One region of the Alkalimarinus coralli genome, then DNA from elsewhere that is predicted to be linked to it. Evidence: predicted binding sites of a transcription regulator. Region 1 holds the regulator's gene; the other holds the start of a gene.
What was found. The regulator FNR, encoded in region 1, switches genes on or off when oxygen is low (the NO sensors DNR and NnrR bind a similar motif). The targets are predictions, from matches to a motif close to TTGATCTAGATCAA.
Positions count from the first base shown of each region.

Region 1 (8,239 bases):
CTTGAGCGCATCGATGAGTTGTTCAATACCGATGATCCGCTGACGGGAACGACGACCGGGTTTAGAGATCTAGACGCCAATACTGGCGGGCTACAGCCATCAGATCTGGTTATCGTGGCTGCAAGGCCGTCTATGGGTAAGACGGCCTTTGCGATGAACCTGGTTGAAAATGCCTTGTTTGGAGCGGGTAAACCTGTACTGGTATTCAGTATGGAGATGCCATCAGATGCGATTGTTATGCGTATGTTGTCGTCTATGGGGCGTATCCATCAAGGGCGTGTAAGAAGTGGTAAGTTGGAGGAGGATGATTGGCCTCGTTTGACGTCAGCGGTTAGCTTGCTAAAAGACAAACCGCTCTATATTGATGACACTGCTGGCTTGAGCCCGACTGAGGTACGTTCAAGGGCGCGGAGGATTGCCCGTGAAACAAAAAGAGAGTTTGGCCTGATCATGATCGATTACCTGCAACTTATGCAGGTTCCTGGGAATACCGAGGGGCGAACCTCTGAAATATCTGAGATCTCTCGCTCGCTTAAAGCGCTGGCTAAAGAGTTGAAATGCCCGGTTGTGGCACTGTCTCAGCTTAACCGAAGTTTGGAGCAGCGACCCAATAAGCGTCCTATCAACTCGGATTTGCGAGAGTCAGGCGCAATTGAGCAGGATGCCGATATTATTATGTTTATCTATCGTGATGACTACTATAACGAAGATAGCCCTGATAAGGGGATTGCCGAGATTATTATCGGTAAGCAACGAAACGGGCCTACAGGAACCATCAAACTCGCCTTTCAGGGGCAGTTTACCAAGTTTGAGGATCTTGCCCACACTGATTACGATGGCGAGTTCTAATGACCCGACCCACCTTTGCCAAGATAGACCTTAACGCTTTTAAAGCAAATTACCAGCTGGCTTCAACGCTGGCCGGAGACGCGTTATGTGTTGCGGTTATTAAAGCCAACGGTTATGGTCATGGTATCTGTCAAATCGCACGAGCAATCCCTGATGCGCCTCTAGCTGTCGCCTGTGTCGATGAGGCAATAGCAATGAGGAAAAACGGAATTGATAACCCTGTGGTAGTGCTGGAGGGGGCCTTTTCGATTGAAGAGGTGTTATTAGCTGCGGAGCACAAACTGCAGTTGATTATTCACTCTGAATATCAGCTTGAGCAACTAAACGCGCTTACAGAGGTTAATCAACCTGTCGCTGTCTGGCTCAAGTTGAATACCGGCATGAACAGGTTGGGGTTCAAGCCCGCCTTGGCGCGCGAGTTGGTCTACAGGCTTAAGCAGACCCCGTTGGTTAAGCTTGTAGGGCTTATGACCCATTTCTCTAGCGCCGATGAGTTAGAGACTACAGAAACAGAGCGACAACTGGCGCTGTTTAGTTCGGTGGTTAATAATCTGGGCTCAATGTCTGAGGGGTTATTGTTGACTGCTGCCAATTCCGCAGCGTTGCTCGCCCATAAGTCTGCACATTTTGATTGCGTCAGGCCCGGAATCATACTGTATGGTTCTTCACCTATGCCGCACTTATCCTCAGAAGCCCTTGGGTTAGCCGCAGTCATGTCGCTTGAGTCACGTATTATGGCGATACATGAAGTGAATGCAGGGGATTGCGTGGGCTACGGTGGGACGTGGCGTGCGAGTCGCGAAACCAAAGTGGGTACCATTGCGGTGGGGTATGGTGATGGCTACCCGCGTCATGCCGAAACAGGTACGCCTGTATGGGTGGGGGACCGCGTTGTACCGCTAATAGGTCGTGTTTCAATGGATATGCTGACGGTTGACCTTACTTATCACCCCGATGCCAAAGTGGGGGATGCCGTCGAGCTTTGGGGCAAGAACGTTTCAGTCGACGAGGTTGCTATGTCTGCCGGAACGATTGGCTATGAGCTGCTAACGGGTGTTACATCAAGAGTGCCAAGGTTATATTCCGAAGAGTGACATCTTAACTTGAGTGATCTGTAGTAAGTCAATTCCTTCCAGCACTCGCTAATATACACTTCAGCTTTACAATAATTCCCATTTTCAGGATAAATTCAATGATCAGTTGGAAAGCGCTTATTATCGGGTTGGTAGTGACGATCTTGGTGGGGCTGTTCGGCCAGGCTATTTATGTGCTGCTAGCGTCATACATAGGCATGGCAGCGAGTGACTATGTATTTTTCTCAACCTATAAACAAGAAATTTGGTTTATCTTTGCAATGCTGGTTTATTGCCTGACGATGGCATTTGGAGGGCTTTTAACAGGTACGATTGCAAATCAAAAGCAAGCGTGGCACGCCGCAGCTGTTGGCTTCTTAGCGGGCGTTGCTTCGGTAACTTCCTCGGCAGAAAATAGTAGCATTACATTGATGGCGGTTGTTATGGTTGTACTGGGGGCTTTCTTTGCGTTTCTGGGTGGGTTGTTTGCTCTTCGTGTTATAGAGTCTGAAGATTGAAGACTTTAAGGGTAGACCTTAACCAATATCTCTAAATAAAAAACCTGACCTTGTTAAAGGCCAGGTTCTCTTATTGGTGTTTGGCTTAAAACTTACTGTAGGCTTAAAACTTATAGTATGCGCCTAGCATGTAAACGTAAGGGTCTACTTCAACATCAACATTTGCTTTTACTGTTCCCACATTGGTTTGCGCGGTAATTTCAGCATCGGCATCGATGTTGATCCACCAAACAGCTGCGGTTAGCCCGGCATTTTCTGTGATTTCATAGTTAAAACCCGCTTGTAGCGAAGCGCCAATTGAGTCATCAATATCAAGCTTGGTGCTTGTGGCTACCACACCTGGCGTACCAGTCAGGCCTGCCAATGCACCAATTGAGTTTGTTAGTGTATCTGTAGTTCCTTCGTCAAAGAAAATAGTGTAGTTGATACCGGCTCCAACATAAGGTTGGAACTTTGCGTCTGGCTCTGCCAGGTAATACTGCACACTGAGCGTTGGTGGAAGGTGCTTGGTGTCACCCAGTTTTCCAACGCCTGAGATTGCGCCAGCGCCAGAAATGTCGTGCTTGAATGGTGTTGCAGCAAGTAGCTCAATACCGATTCTGTCGGTCGCCATATAGCTGAATACTAATCCTAATTGGGTATCAGAATTCAGGCCTACTTTTGCACCAGTGGCAGGGCCCAGAGCCGGGGTATTTATAACAATGTCTGAGCTGGATTCTTGGGGATCGACAGTTGCGATACCGCCTTTAATGAAAATATCTCCTGCTTCATAAGCAAAAGCAGATTGGCTAATTAATAGTGAACCAGCAACAAGAGATGAAGTTAATGCATTTTTTAACATATAGCTACCCTGATTGAGTTTCGAAGTGATTAAGTTGTGATGGGCGCAGTGTAGCTATGGTGAATTTTGTTAAATTGACATATCGCAATAAAATAATATCGGCTATTGGTGGCAAGTGTGAGAAATGAAAATAAAATGAGATAAATCAAGTTAACTAAAGATACCTATAAGGAGGTATTTTTTTGTTGTGTTGTTTTGAGTAACTAATAAGTAGATATAAAAAAAGAGGCATTAAGCCTCTTTTTCGGGGAGGGGAGGTGTGAATTTATTCGCCTTTCATACACTTGCCGTGATTTTTAACGATATCTACAAGTGCATCCATATCTTCAAGAATGACCTCTCGCCCCTGAACTGAAATAAGCCCACTTTTTTGGAAACGGGTAAATACCCGGCTTACTGTTTCTACAGCAAGTCCCAAATAGTTGCCAATATCATTTCGGGGCATAGGGAGTCGGAACTGTGTGCCGGACAGCTTGCGTAGCTTGAATCGGCTGGAAAGGCTTAGTAACAGGGAGGCTATTCTCTCTTCAGCGGTGTTTTTACTAAGCAGCATGGTGAGTTGCCGACTGCCCTGAATCTCTTTGCTCATCAGCGAAAAAAAGTGGTGCTGGAGTGTTGGGATTTTAGCAGCCAGTGTTTCGAGTTGGCCGAAAGGAATTTCGCAGACGCTGGCGCGTTCAAGTGCTTTTGCTGAACAGCTGTACGAATCTGTATTGGTGCTATCGAGACCAATTATCTCTCCAGGGAGGTAAAAACCGGTTACCTGTTCTTCACCATCTTCGGTAACTGAGTAGGTTTTAATTGCGCCGCTACGAACTGCAAATAAAGATTTAAAGGGGGAGTGCTCCTTGAAAATATGATCTCCCCGGTTGATCGTCTTCCCTTGTTTTATGAGGTCTTCAAGGCGATCAATGTCATCTTTGTTAACTGCAATTGGAATGCACAGGTTGCTCAGACTGCACTGTAAGCAGGACTGATGGATACCTGTTGCTGGTTGCGGATCAATAGCTGCTATTTTCTCACTCATCTTCGCTTTACTCGGTTAATAGCTTTTATTCCATCAGGATAATCAATTTTTATGCTTTTTGGAACATAGATGAGGCAATTCTAGCATATAAACTTACTAGATATAGAAGGATAAGGAGGCAAATTGCAGGAACTAATACTTTAGTCTAATAAGGGTTAGTACTTGGGGCGGATATAACCTCCATAACCAAAAGGCAGCTGACCACTTTGTAGTTTCTGGTAGTACTGATCAAGCTGGTCGACGTTATGAGAAAACGAGTTTTCAATTAGGCTGGTCGCGCCTAAACCTATGCCAACTAAATCACCGGATATACCCTTGGACACTGAATTGTCCCTTGAGAATTTAACATGATTCAGTTTCTGGAACCCTGCTTCAATAAGCCTGTTTTCAAACTCTTTATGACAGTCACAGGTGGTTGTCTCTTCGGCTTCGACGCCTGAAAGGACTGATTGACGCTCTTCTTCGTCTATTAAGTAAATGGTATCCGGGTCGATACCAATTAACCCTTCCAGTTTTTCACTGAGCTGTTCGCATGACTCATGTTGTCTGGTAAGAAATCGTACGTTGACCGTTTTGAAGCCATACTGCTTGAATATTTTTACCTGGTCGGCTAAAAAATCAAAATCAATAGGGCCTTGATCCCTGTTCTGGGTGCCGAGGCAAATATGGTTAAAGCCCAAGCCTTTTATCAGCGCAATAATTGCATCATCCGCAGGCACTTTCTCCAGTTCAATGACATAGGTGCCTTCTTGTTCATTTTGTAGCGTAAAGGCTTTATTGAGCGAATACATAATCTCTGTCATTTCTGCCGGGCTTAGCAGTTGAGCAATCTCCCCCTGCCAGTGAATATAATTAATGCGGCGAGTTCTGGGGATTAGGTCACTCAGTAAACGAACTTCATGGAGCAGGTGGTCGATATAATTTCTAACCGGGGTGATTTTGCTTGTGGTGCTGTTATTTTGCTTAGGAAAACTGCACAACGTATTTTGCAGCGGCATAGACAAGCTTAATGCAAGTTCAGAGTTTGTTCTGTTGCTGTTGGTAATGATGTCAGTATAGCTCTGAAGACTAAACCCTCTGTCTTCAACGAATAGACCTGGCTTGTCCGGAGAGTCATATCGGAAACTATTTGTGCAAAATAGCCAGTCTTTGTGTGAAAAAATTTGTCTCATAGTGCGGCTTGTTGGGTATGCATTATCCCCAAAAACATCCTGTAGTGTTCGGTGGTCAGCTATTATTGGGGTAATCTTCTCAAATGGAGATCCCATTATTATTCCTAAATTTGTTCAACGCCCGAGGGTGGCATACTCACTAACATCTAATCTGGAAACTGTAGTCTACTCAACGACGTAATAGGGGTGTTGATTTGCATCAATAGACCTATTGATGTGCTATTTTTGGAAACCTTTGCATGACTACTTCGCTCATAACGTCGTGCAAAGGTCTCTTTCGGAAAAAGAATGTGTGGTAAGTGGTTGGTAAATCAATGGGGGGCAGGAATGGGCGCGTAGTCAGGGGAGGGAATAGCATCCATAGGGGATGTCTTGCCCCCTATGGATGAATAAAGCCTAGTGGCTTACTTTTCTAAATACCAACGTTGCATTGGTGCCGCCAAAGCCAAAGCTGTTTGACATGACAGTATTTAGTTTTTGCTCTATCGCGTTGCCGGTAATCACCGGTATTCCCTCTGATTCCTCTGTCAATTTTGTCACATTGGCGGTGGCTGCAATAAACCCATGCTCAAGCATTAACAGGGAATAAATCGCCTCATGAACGCCAGCCGCACCCAGCGAGTGGCCGGAGAGTGACTTGGTAGAAGATACCGGGGGAACATTGCTGTCAAAAACGGCCTTTACCGCCCGCAGTTCTGATACGTCTCCAACCGGGGTACTGGTGCCATGCGCGTTAATATAATCAACGGGGCTATCGACGGTCGCCAATGCTTCTTGCATGCAGCGTATTGCGCCTTCTCCAGAAGGTGCCACCATGTCGTATCCATCTGACGAGGCACCATAGCCTACTAACTCTGCATAAATAGGCGCGCCTCGTTTTTTAGCATGTTCCAGTTCTTCGAGCACCAGCATTCCACCCCCGCCAGCAATAACAAAGCCGTCACGGCTTTCATCGAATGGGCGCGAAGCCGTTTCAGGTGCATCGTTGTATTTAGTTGAGAGTGCGCCCATTGCGTCGAACAGCATGGATTGAGTCCAGTGTTCTTCTTCGCCGCCGCCAGCAAAAATAATATCGTGCTTGCCAGACTGTATCTGCTCCATACCATGCCCAATACAGTGGGAGCTTGTTGCACACGCCGACGATATTGAGTAGTTAACCCCTTTTATTTTGAATGCGGTAGCCAAACAGGCCGAGACTGTACTGGCCATAACTCTGGGAACCATATAAGGGCCGATTCGCTTAACCCCTTTTGCTTCCATTATTTGAGCCGCATTTACCTGGTTCTCACAGGATGCCCCGCCAGACCCGGCTATTAATCCGACTCTCGGGTTGGATATCTGATCTGCTGACAAGCCGGAATCCTGAATTGCCTGCTGCATGGCGATATACGCAAACGCAGAAGAGTCGCCCATAAACCGCAGCAACTTCCGGTCAATTAATGATGCCTTATCAATGTCAACAGAGCCTGAAATCTGGCTCTTGAACCCTTTCTCATGATACGACTCATTAAAACGAATGCCTGATCTGCCTTCTTTCAGGCTCTTTAGGACGTCTTCTTTAGTGTTTCCAAGGCATGAAACAATTCCCATGCCTGTAACGACAACTCTTCGCATTGGTTTTCTCAAGATCAATGAAGTGATTCGCCTATTTTAGCCAAATTTACTGCTATTAATAAATATGACAAAAGTCTATTTAGCAGGCTAAGTGCAATATGTATTGGTATGGCAGTGTCTATCGGGCGACTCTAATAGGGGAGAGGCGGATATTTAAGTCCGTTGATTAAGGAAGTGCTTGAATATTAGTATATCTATATGGTTATATATGGTTGTTTGTGATTATATATGGTTTTTATTAGTGTATTGGTCTTATGAAGCATCCAGTTGACGAGTTGGTCAGGTCTACATTAACGGGCGCGGCTCCGCTCTTTATTTTTGTGATATCTCTGGTTATGGGGAGTTTGGCGCTTACCTTCATGCCAAGAGAAGAGGAACCCCAGATAGTGGTTCCGATGGTTGATGTTCTTGTCGATGTGCCCGGACTGAGTGCAAAACAAGTTGAACGGCAAGTGACCACGCCTTTGGAAAAGCTGCTGGCTCAGATTCCAGGTGTTGAAAATGTCTACTCTAGCTCTATGACGGGCAAGTCTGCGGTAACACTTCGCTTTTTTGTTGGGCAAGATCGTGAAAAATCAATATTAAATACCTATAACAAGCTCTATTCAAATCAGGGAGATATCCCTGGTGTTGTTAAAAATTGGCAGGTGAAGCCTATAGAAGTAGATGATGTGCCGATTATGGTTCTTGCTTTATGGAGCCGAGACTCGTCACTGTACTCTGACTACGAATTGAGGCGAGTTGCGGAAGATGTATCTACGTTTCTACAAGGAATCCCTTCTACAAGTGAAGTAAAAGTGGTTGGTGGCCGACCACGAAACATCAGGGTGTTAATTAAACCTGAAAGTCTTGCCGCAAGAAAAACAACCCCTATCGACATAGTCAGTGCGATTGAGGCGTCCAACGTGCTTCAAAGTGCAGGCCTGTGGGTTTATAACAATCGATCAATTGTGCTTGAAAGTGGCGACGTTGTTGCGACGGCAGAAGAGCTGGAAAACCTGGTGGTCAATGTGATTGATAGCACGCCAATTTTGTTAAAAGACGTTGCAGACATTGTTGATGGGCCAGCAGAAGCAGATGGCTATACGTGGATTGACTTCGCCCCCGCACATGTTCATTTCGAAGCAGCGCATAGCGGATTTCCA
Region 1 is NZ_CP096016.1:2,850,470-2,858,708, reverse strand. Features, by position in the region: gene dnaB (replicative DNA helicase) at 1-849, shown strand, start outside; gene alr (alanine racemase) at 849-1,943, shown strand; gene MY523_RS12805 (hypothetical protein) at 2,042-2,440, shown strand; gene MY523_RS12800 (OmpW/AlkL family protein) at 2,544-3,281, opposite strand; gene fnr (fumarate/nitrate reduction transcriptional regulator Fnr) at 3,547-4,308, opposite strand; gene MY523_RS12790 (hypothetical protein) at 4,464-5,576, opposite strand; gene fabB (beta-ketoacyl-ACP synthase I) at 5,877-7,094, opposite strand; gene MY523_RS12780 (efflux RND transporter permease subunit) at 7,349-8,239, shown strand, end outside.

Region 2 (8,239 bases), 1.4 Mb from region 1:
AATACAAATGAGCCCTGTTCTGCAAGTAGCCAGCCAAAGCTCCCAACAATAAATCCGGCGAGGGAGTAGCTAAAAATTCGACCGGTGTTATAGAAGAGTAGCGTTGTAATAAGGCGTTTCTGGTACCCTTCACCGGTAGGAATTGCCATTGAAAGTGCCCCGGTTATCCCGCCGCACATGCCAATGCAGTGTGTGCCACCAAGAAGTCCGATGATGAATGCGGTGCTAAGTTCGAGCGTGTTTTCCATATGGATAAAGGTCAGGGGCTGTTGAAATGCTATGATGAAGTACGTTCATCTTCACTAAGGGGGCGCTCATTCTCGGAAGCAGTTTCCTCTGTTGGAGGGATCATATCTTTATCATCATCATAAAGAATGCTATGTGCAGGCCCCTCAAGATCATCAAATTGGCCGCTTTTTACTGCCCAGCTAAACACCATTACAGCTAGAGTGATTAAAACAATCGATAAGGGGATCAGCGCGTAAAGAATTTCCACGGTAACTTCCTCAAATGGGAGTGGCAGGTAAATTATACCGAATTATGCTGCGGCTAGATACTCAGCGGTTTATTCAGCCCAGTGGTTACAGCTGCATTAGTTTCTGAGTCTCATTGCGTTACAAACCACGATGAGTGAGCTAGCAGACATTCCAATAGCCGCAGCGTATGGCGGTATCATACCGGCCGCTGCCATAGGCAGAGCAATCAGGTTGTACCCTATGGCCCAGCTAATATTCTGGCGGATAATATGCCGAGTCTTTTTCCCAACGCATAGCGCGAGTGGTAGCGTTTTTAGGTTGTTAGACAGTAGAATGGCATCAGCCTTCAGTTTTGTTAGGTCATTAGCATTACCCATGGCTATCGATAACTGGGTTCCTGCCATTACCGGGACATCATTTAGTCCATCGCCTATCATGACTGCATTGCTACCTGTTGCTTGTATTGACTGCATATATGCCAATTTGTCTTCCGGTGTTGCGCCGCCAATTGCATTGCTAATACCCAGCTCCTGGGCTGTAGATGAGACTGAGCCGGACTGGTCTCCACTTAAAAGAGAGCACCTATAGCCTTGAGCGTTTAAGTTGCCAATAACTTCTTTGCTTTCGTCTTTTAGTCTGTCTTCAATCTGAAACCAGCCAAGAAGGCCGCCAGGTGAGGTTAGAGCAAGCCACTGCCCATCAGTAGGGGGCATAAAAGGCGATTTTAACTTGGAGACTATCTGAGCTGCATACTTTGCGTGTCCCAGTCTGTATGTGGTGTTGTCGATGACGCCTTCGACGCCTCCTCCGGGGGTAGCAACAATGGCGTCGGCAATAACCGTTGTTTTATCGCGAGAGAAGGCCTTTGCTATCGGGTGCTCTGAATGCTGCTCCAGGCTCGCTGCAATTGAAAGTAACGCTGAGGCATCGAGATTTGCTTTTGGCACAATGTCGCTAATAACAATTTGCCCAACAGTAAGCGTACCGGTTTTATCAAAAATAAGCTCATCGGCCTGCGCCAGGGACTCTAATACGTGGCCTCTGGTAATCAGAAACCCATTAGACCGTAGCAGGTTTGTGGCTGCAGTGAGCGCCGTTGGTGTTGCAAGAGACAGTGCACAAGGGCAGGTGACGACCAGAACAGAAAGTGCAATTGAGAAGGCATCCTGAGAGCCCTGTAACCACCAATAGACAAAAACCGATGTTGTTATAACAAGTACTGCGGCAACAAAGTAGCTAGCGACCTTATCTGCTATCAATGCAGTTCTGGGCTTTTCTCCCTGAGCTCGGTTCAGGAGTCTCATAATAGAGCTCAACCGTGCATTTTGGCCAACCGCAGTAATTGATACTTCAATCATATTCTCAACATTGCTGGTGCCCCCAACAACGATATCTCCGACGTGTTTTTCAATAGGCATAAACTCGCCGGTTAAGGCAGATTCGTCGACGCTGCTTTGGCCTTTGGTTATGACCCCGTCTGAGGGAATGGGCGTGGCAGGCTTTATACGCACTATATCTCCTACCTTGAGATCCTTGGCTGCAATCACCACCTCTTCTCCATCAACAAGTTTTATCGCTGATGGGGGAATAAGGTTAGTTAATTGAGAGATTGATTGACCTGATTTCAATCGGGCCTGGCTTTCCAAAAAACGGCCAAGTAGAAGGAAAAAAGTAAACATGGCGACGGAGTCGAAATATACGTCTTCTCCGCCAAATATGGTTATAAACACGCTTGAAATATAGGCAATAGATATTGCAAGCGAGACAGGAACATCCATCGTCAAATGGCGTGTTTTTATATCTCTGAGAGCCGCTTGGAAAAAAGGGCGTGCTGAGTACAGAACAACAGGGGTCGTTACTAAAAGGCTAACCCAGCGGAACAGCAAGAGAAAGTTATCGGAAATTCCGCTGACCATACCAACGTAAAGTGGTACAGAGAACATCATGTTTTGCATCATTGCAAAGCCAGCTACTCCGAGCCTGATGATAGCTCTTTTTCTTTCCTTATTTAGAATTTCCTCTTCCAGGTTGGGCTTGAACGGGTGTGCTTTATAGCCAAGCTGATACACCATCATGAGAATATTGCTAAGCTTTATCTCTTCAGGGTTCCAGCACAGAGCTGCTCGCTGTGTGGTATGGTTGATCGAAAAAGAGTCTACCCCGACCTTTGACGATATGTGCTTTTCCAATAACCATATGCAGGCAGCACAGGTAATGCCCTCTATGATGAGCGTTGCTTCATTGCGAGCGTGACTGTTATCAGTTGAAGAAGCCGGGATGACAAACTCTTTTTGCAGCTCAATGTTATCATAGAGCCTCAACTCGTTTAGTGTTGTCTCTTCAATTTCCTGAGGGGTAACGGATGGCTGACTTCTATGCTGATAAAAGCCCTCCATCCCGCTTTCTGAGATTAATTGTGCAACGGCTTTACAGCCATGACAGCAGAATGCATGCTCTTCACCTGAGATAAGTAGACTTATTTCGGAGTTACTGGGATTGGGCTCCCCACAGTGATAGCAGAGCCCTGAATGTTGTCCCATTTATGAGCCCGATTCGAGTACAGTAGGAGTGGAGCTTGGTAGGGCTGTTTGGCCTTTCAACCTCCAGCTTGAATCCTGCGCAATAACATCAACATACCAACGGCCAGTTAAAGGAGTCGCCAGTTGAGTCGAGTAGACGTACCCTGGTTCAGGTAGGAGTTTTTGTTCGATATCCTGGCCATCGACGGTTGGGTGAAGCAGTTTAAGTGTTAAGAATGAGGGCTGAGTGGGTAAGTCTCCATCCAGAATGAGAGAGACTCGTCCGGCCTCGCCAAAACGTAGTTCAGCACTCAAATTAAGGTCTTTTGCCTTATTGTCCATCGCAAGACTTTGATTTATCGCAAGCCCATCTTTGTAATAATTGTCACTGACAAGGGAGTTTTCTGATGTAACTGCGAGATAGATCATAATGGCACAATAAATAATTGTGACCAAAGGGATTACGATTAGAAACCATGGCCAGAACTGCTTAAACCAAGGTGTTGTGTCTCTATCAAAGTTTGTCATATCAGGCTGCTTCTACATAAAACTAAAGAAATCGAGGGGCACATATTCGTGCCAGCACTCAATATGGGATTATCTCAATTGTATCCGTCAAAACCAAGCGTCAAATGCATATTGACTCTTGGTTTTGGGATTGATTCGAGAGCAAATTAATAACTAAGCGGGCCAAGAAAACGACTGTCTGATGTTGCTTTAACAGACTTGTCATCGTTGGCAATAACGACAAACTCAATGTCATGGTTGGTTTGTGTCATGTTAGCGGGGTCGACTTCAATACTTGTGGGTAAAGAGTAGACTTCACCTGAGTTTACCGTGAACCTTGTCTCTGTCGAGATTGATAGACCTTCTATACCGGTAACCGCCAGCTCAAACTCACGCGGCTGGTCAGACATATTAATGACCTTAAGCGTGTAAGAGTTTTCTACCAGGCCCATTCCGGTTAGTTGGTATAGCGCACCGCGGTCTTTAATAACATCAAGACCCAATGGTACTCTGGATGTTACCCCGTAGATGACAGACGCAATCATAAACAGCAGCATCAAACCATAACCCACTGATTTTGGGCGAACAAGATGGCTCTGCTTTCCTTCTAGTGAGTTCTCGGTGCTGTAGCTGATAAGCCCTTTCGGATAATTCATCTTGTCCATTATCTGGTCACAGGCGTCAATGCAGAGGGCACAACCAATACATTCATATTGAAGACCATCGCGAATGTCAATTCCAGTAGGGCATACCTGGACACACATTCCACAATCGACGCAATCCCCTAGTCCTGCTTGTTTGGGGTCAGCAGATTTTTTCCGGCTGCCTCGCGGCTCCCCCCGGTTGGGGTTGTATGAAACAACCATTGTATCTTTATCAAACATTACTGACTGGAAACGTGCGTATGGGCACATGTAAAGACAGACTTGCTCCCTTAACCAGCCCGCATTAATGTACGTGGCAGCAGTGAAAAACAGGATCCAGAAGTAAGCCCAGCCACCGATAAAGTTAAAGCTGAAAAAGTCAACGACCAGCTCACGAATAGGGTAAAAATAACCAACAAATGTTAGCCCAGTCGCGAAAGCGATTAGAAGCCATATACTGTGTTTAATAACTTTTTTAAGGGTTTTAGAGGCGTCATTGGGTGCTTTGTCCAGTTTAATTCGCTTATTTCTGCTCCCTTCGACTTTCTCCTCAGCCCACATAAAGATGAATGTCCATACGGTTTGAGGGCATGTATAGCCACACCAGATGCGGCCAAACAGTGAGGTGATAAAGAACAACCCAAAGGCACAAATGATGAGAAGCCAGGAGAGCAAGACAAAGTCCTGGGGCCAGAATGTTTCGCCAAACAGGTGGAACTTCCGACCAGGAATATCAAAATATATTAGCTGTTCACCATTGATCGAAACCCAGCAAAAAATAAAGTACATGCTCATTAAGAGCCACAGTGAGGCGGTTCTGATTCGTTGAAATACACCGGTTATTTCTTTTACATATATCTTTTTCCTTGAAGCATAAAGATCAATTGTCGTTTCTTCAGGCTTTTTCTTAGGAGAGGGATCTATGTTTTTGACAGGAATATTGGCGCTCATTGCACTCACCGTATTTTAATCTGTTTAGCAATGGAGTTTGGTTTAACTACATTGCATAAAAAGACTAGTGGAGTCGTTTGGATTAACTAACGTTTGCTACCGATCAATCTCTATTAATGAGTTTTTGCGCTGTTATCGGTCAAATTAAGCGCTTCTGATTCTAGCTTTGCTAGAAAGTTAGAGGAGGGGCGTTGCACCCTCCTCAACTAACCTATTTGCCTTGTGAAAGGCTATAAATATAGGCTGACAGCACATGAACCTTCTCTTCACCAAGAAGCTCATTGTGGGCTGGCATTACACCAGCACGACCAAACTCAATTGTTTGTTTGATCATCGATGGTGTGCCACCGTAGAGCCAAACATTATCTGTTAAGTTTGGAGCACCCATTGCCAAATTGCCTTTTGCATCAGCTCCGTGACAAGCCGCGCAAGCAGTTTGGAACATCGCTGCTCCACGCTCACTTGATGCTTTGTCTTCAGCTCTGTTGCTAAACGCCAAAAGGTAGTTTGTTAGATCATCAATGTCAGACTTTGACATTGCAGGATTTAAACCTTTTGCTGGCATATTCCCGTTTCTACCGTGCCCAATCGTTTGTTTGATAGCATCAGCAGAGCCACCATACAACCAATCAGAATCAGTCAGGTTTGGAAAGCCTAGTGACCCTCTAGCGGTTGAGCCGTGACATATCGCACAGTTGTTTGCAAACAGACGCTGGCCGACTTTAAGCGCAGCTGGGTCTTTTGAAAGATCTTCAACTGACTTCTCAGCGAATGCGGCAAATATTGGCCCGTATTCAGCGTCTGCTTCTTCAACTTCTTGTTCCCACTGGTTGGTAGAGGTCCAACCAAGAAGGCCAGGGTATGAACCCAAACCAGGGTAAAGAGCATAGTAAGCTAGCCCGAAAAAGATTGTCGCAAGAAACATGTAGAACCACCATTTTGGAAGTGGGTTGTCCAGTTCCTCAATGCCATCATAGGTGTGGCCCGTTGTTTCTTCTGTTTCAGTATTACTTGTTTGGCTCTTTCGGGTTGCGTATAGAAGCCACCAGCAACCGAAGACGCTACCCAAACTGATGATTATGATCCATGCGCTCCAAAAACTACTCATGGTCTTTTTTCTCCGTTTCGATCGTAGTACGTTTGGCTATCTCTTCATCTTCAAAAGGCAGATTAGCCGCGTCATCAAAGTTTTTTTTACGCTTTGAGCTATAAGCCCAAAGGCAAATACCGATGAACGCTATCATTACCAATATTGTTGAAATGCCACGTAACGTATTAATATCCATGATGTATTACCGCTTGTTCTTGAGCACTGTACCCAGCTGCTGAAGATAAGCCACCATTGCTTCAATTTCGGTTTTACCTTTTACTGCTTCGGATGCACCAGCAATATCCTCATCCGTGTACGGAACACCTACAGCTCTTAGAGCCTCCATACGTTTTGGAGTGATCTTGTGGTCGATCTTCGCGGTAAATAACCATGGGTAAGACGGCATCTTAGACTCAGGTACAACGTTTCTTGGGTTGTATAGGTGAGCTCTGTGCCAGTCGTCACTGTATCGTTCGCCTACACGTGCCAAATCAGGTCCGGTACGCTTGGAGCCCCACAAGAATGGATGCTCGTATACGTGCTCTCCGGCAACAGAGTAGTGACCGTAACGCTCGGTTTCAGCTCTGAAGGGTCTGATCATCTGTGTATGGCAAACGTGACAGCCTTCACGGATATAGATATCGCGACCTTCCAGCTGAAGGGCGTTTAAAGGCTTAAGTCCTGCAATAGGTTCGTTTACCTGCTTTGAGAAAAACAGAGGAACAATTTCAACTAGTGCGCCAAAACTGATTGCTACAATAACCAGAACAATCATCAGCCCAAGGTTTTTTTCTACAACTTCATGATTCATGCTAAACCTCCTTAAGCTGTCTGTGGGACGTTGTCAAGAGCCTGAGCGTCTTTTACGCGCACAGTCATCCATACGTTGTAAGCCATGATCAGCATTCCGGCAAGGAATATAGCGCCGCCAATGGCCCGGACAAGATAACCTGCATGGCTTGCTTCAAGTGATTCAACGAAGCTATAGGTTAGTGTTCCATCGTCGTTTATCGCTCTCCACATCAAGCCCTGCATAATACCGTTAACCCACATCGCAGCGATGTAAAGTACAGTACCTATAGTCGCCAACCAGAAGTGTGCGTTAATCATTGATGTGCTATACATGCCCTTGAGGCCATATAGTTTTGGAATCAAGTGGTACATTGCACCGATAGAAACCATCGCAACCCAGCCGAGTGCGCCAGAGTGAACGTGACCTACAGTCCAGTCGGTATTGTGAGATAGCGCATTAACAGTCTTGATTGCCATCATTGGACCTTCAAAGGTCGACATACCGTAGAAAGACAGTGATACGACAAGGAAGCGCAAAATAGGATCAGTACGCAATTTATCCCATGCACCCGATAGTGTCATCATACCGTTGATCATACCACCCCAAGATGGAGCAAGAAGGATCAGGGACATTACCATACCTGCGCTTTGAGCCCAGTCAGGAAGTGCACTGTAGTGAAGGTGGTGCGAACCAGCCCACACATAAATTGATATCAAGGCCCAAAAGTGAACGATCGATAGTCTATAGGAGTAAACAGGGCGCTCTGCCTGCTTTGGCACAAAGTAGTACATGATGCCCAAAAAGCCTGCAGTCAGGAAGAATCCTACCGCGTTATGGCCGTACCACCACTGAACCATCGCATCGATAGTGCCAGGGTAGATAGAGTAAGACTTCCATAGCGTAACGGGTATTTCAAGGTTGTTTACGATATGCAGAACGGCAACCGTTATGATGAATGCGCCAAAGAACCAGTTAGCAACGTAGATATGCTTGGCTTTACGCTTCATGATAGTACCAAAGAAAACCACTGCATAACCGACCCAAACGATAGTAATTAAGATATCGATTGGCCACTCCAGTTCTGCATACTCTTTAGAAGAAGTGTAACCCAGAGGTAAGGTAATCGCGGCTAATACGATAACCAGCTGCCAGCCCCAGAAGACGAAAGACGCCAGAGAGTCGGAAAATAGTCGTGCTTGACAGGTGCGCTGCACAACGTAGAAGGAGGTTGCAAAAAGTGCAGAACCACCAAAAGCGAA
Region 2 is NZ_CP096016.1:1,489,908-1,498,146, forward strand. Features, by position in the region: gene MY523_RS06610 (sulfite exporter TauE/SafE family protein) at 1-248, opposite strand, end outside; gene ccoS (cbb3-type cytochrome oxidase assembly protein CcoS) at 278-496, opposite strand; gene MY523_RS06620 (heavy metal translocating P-type ATPase) at 593-3,016, opposite strand; gene MY523_RS06625 (FixH family protein) at 3,017-3,523, opposite strand; gene ccoG (cytochrome c oxidase accessory protein CcoG) at 3,670-5,097, opposite strand; gene ccoP (cytochrome-c oxidase, cbb3-type subunit III) at 5,309-6,205, opposite strand; gene MY523_RS06640 (cbb3-type cytochrome oxidase subunit 3) at 6,198-6,383, opposite strand; gene ccoO (cytochrome-c oxidase, cbb3-type subunit II) at 6,390-6,998, opposite strand; gene ccoN (cytochrome-c oxidase, cbb3-type subunit I) at 7,010-8,239, opposite strand, start outside.
Region 2: ccoG (cytochrome c oxidase accessory protein CcoG) is a predicted target of FNR. The motif match lies at 5,191-5,204, and genes of this name have one in related genera.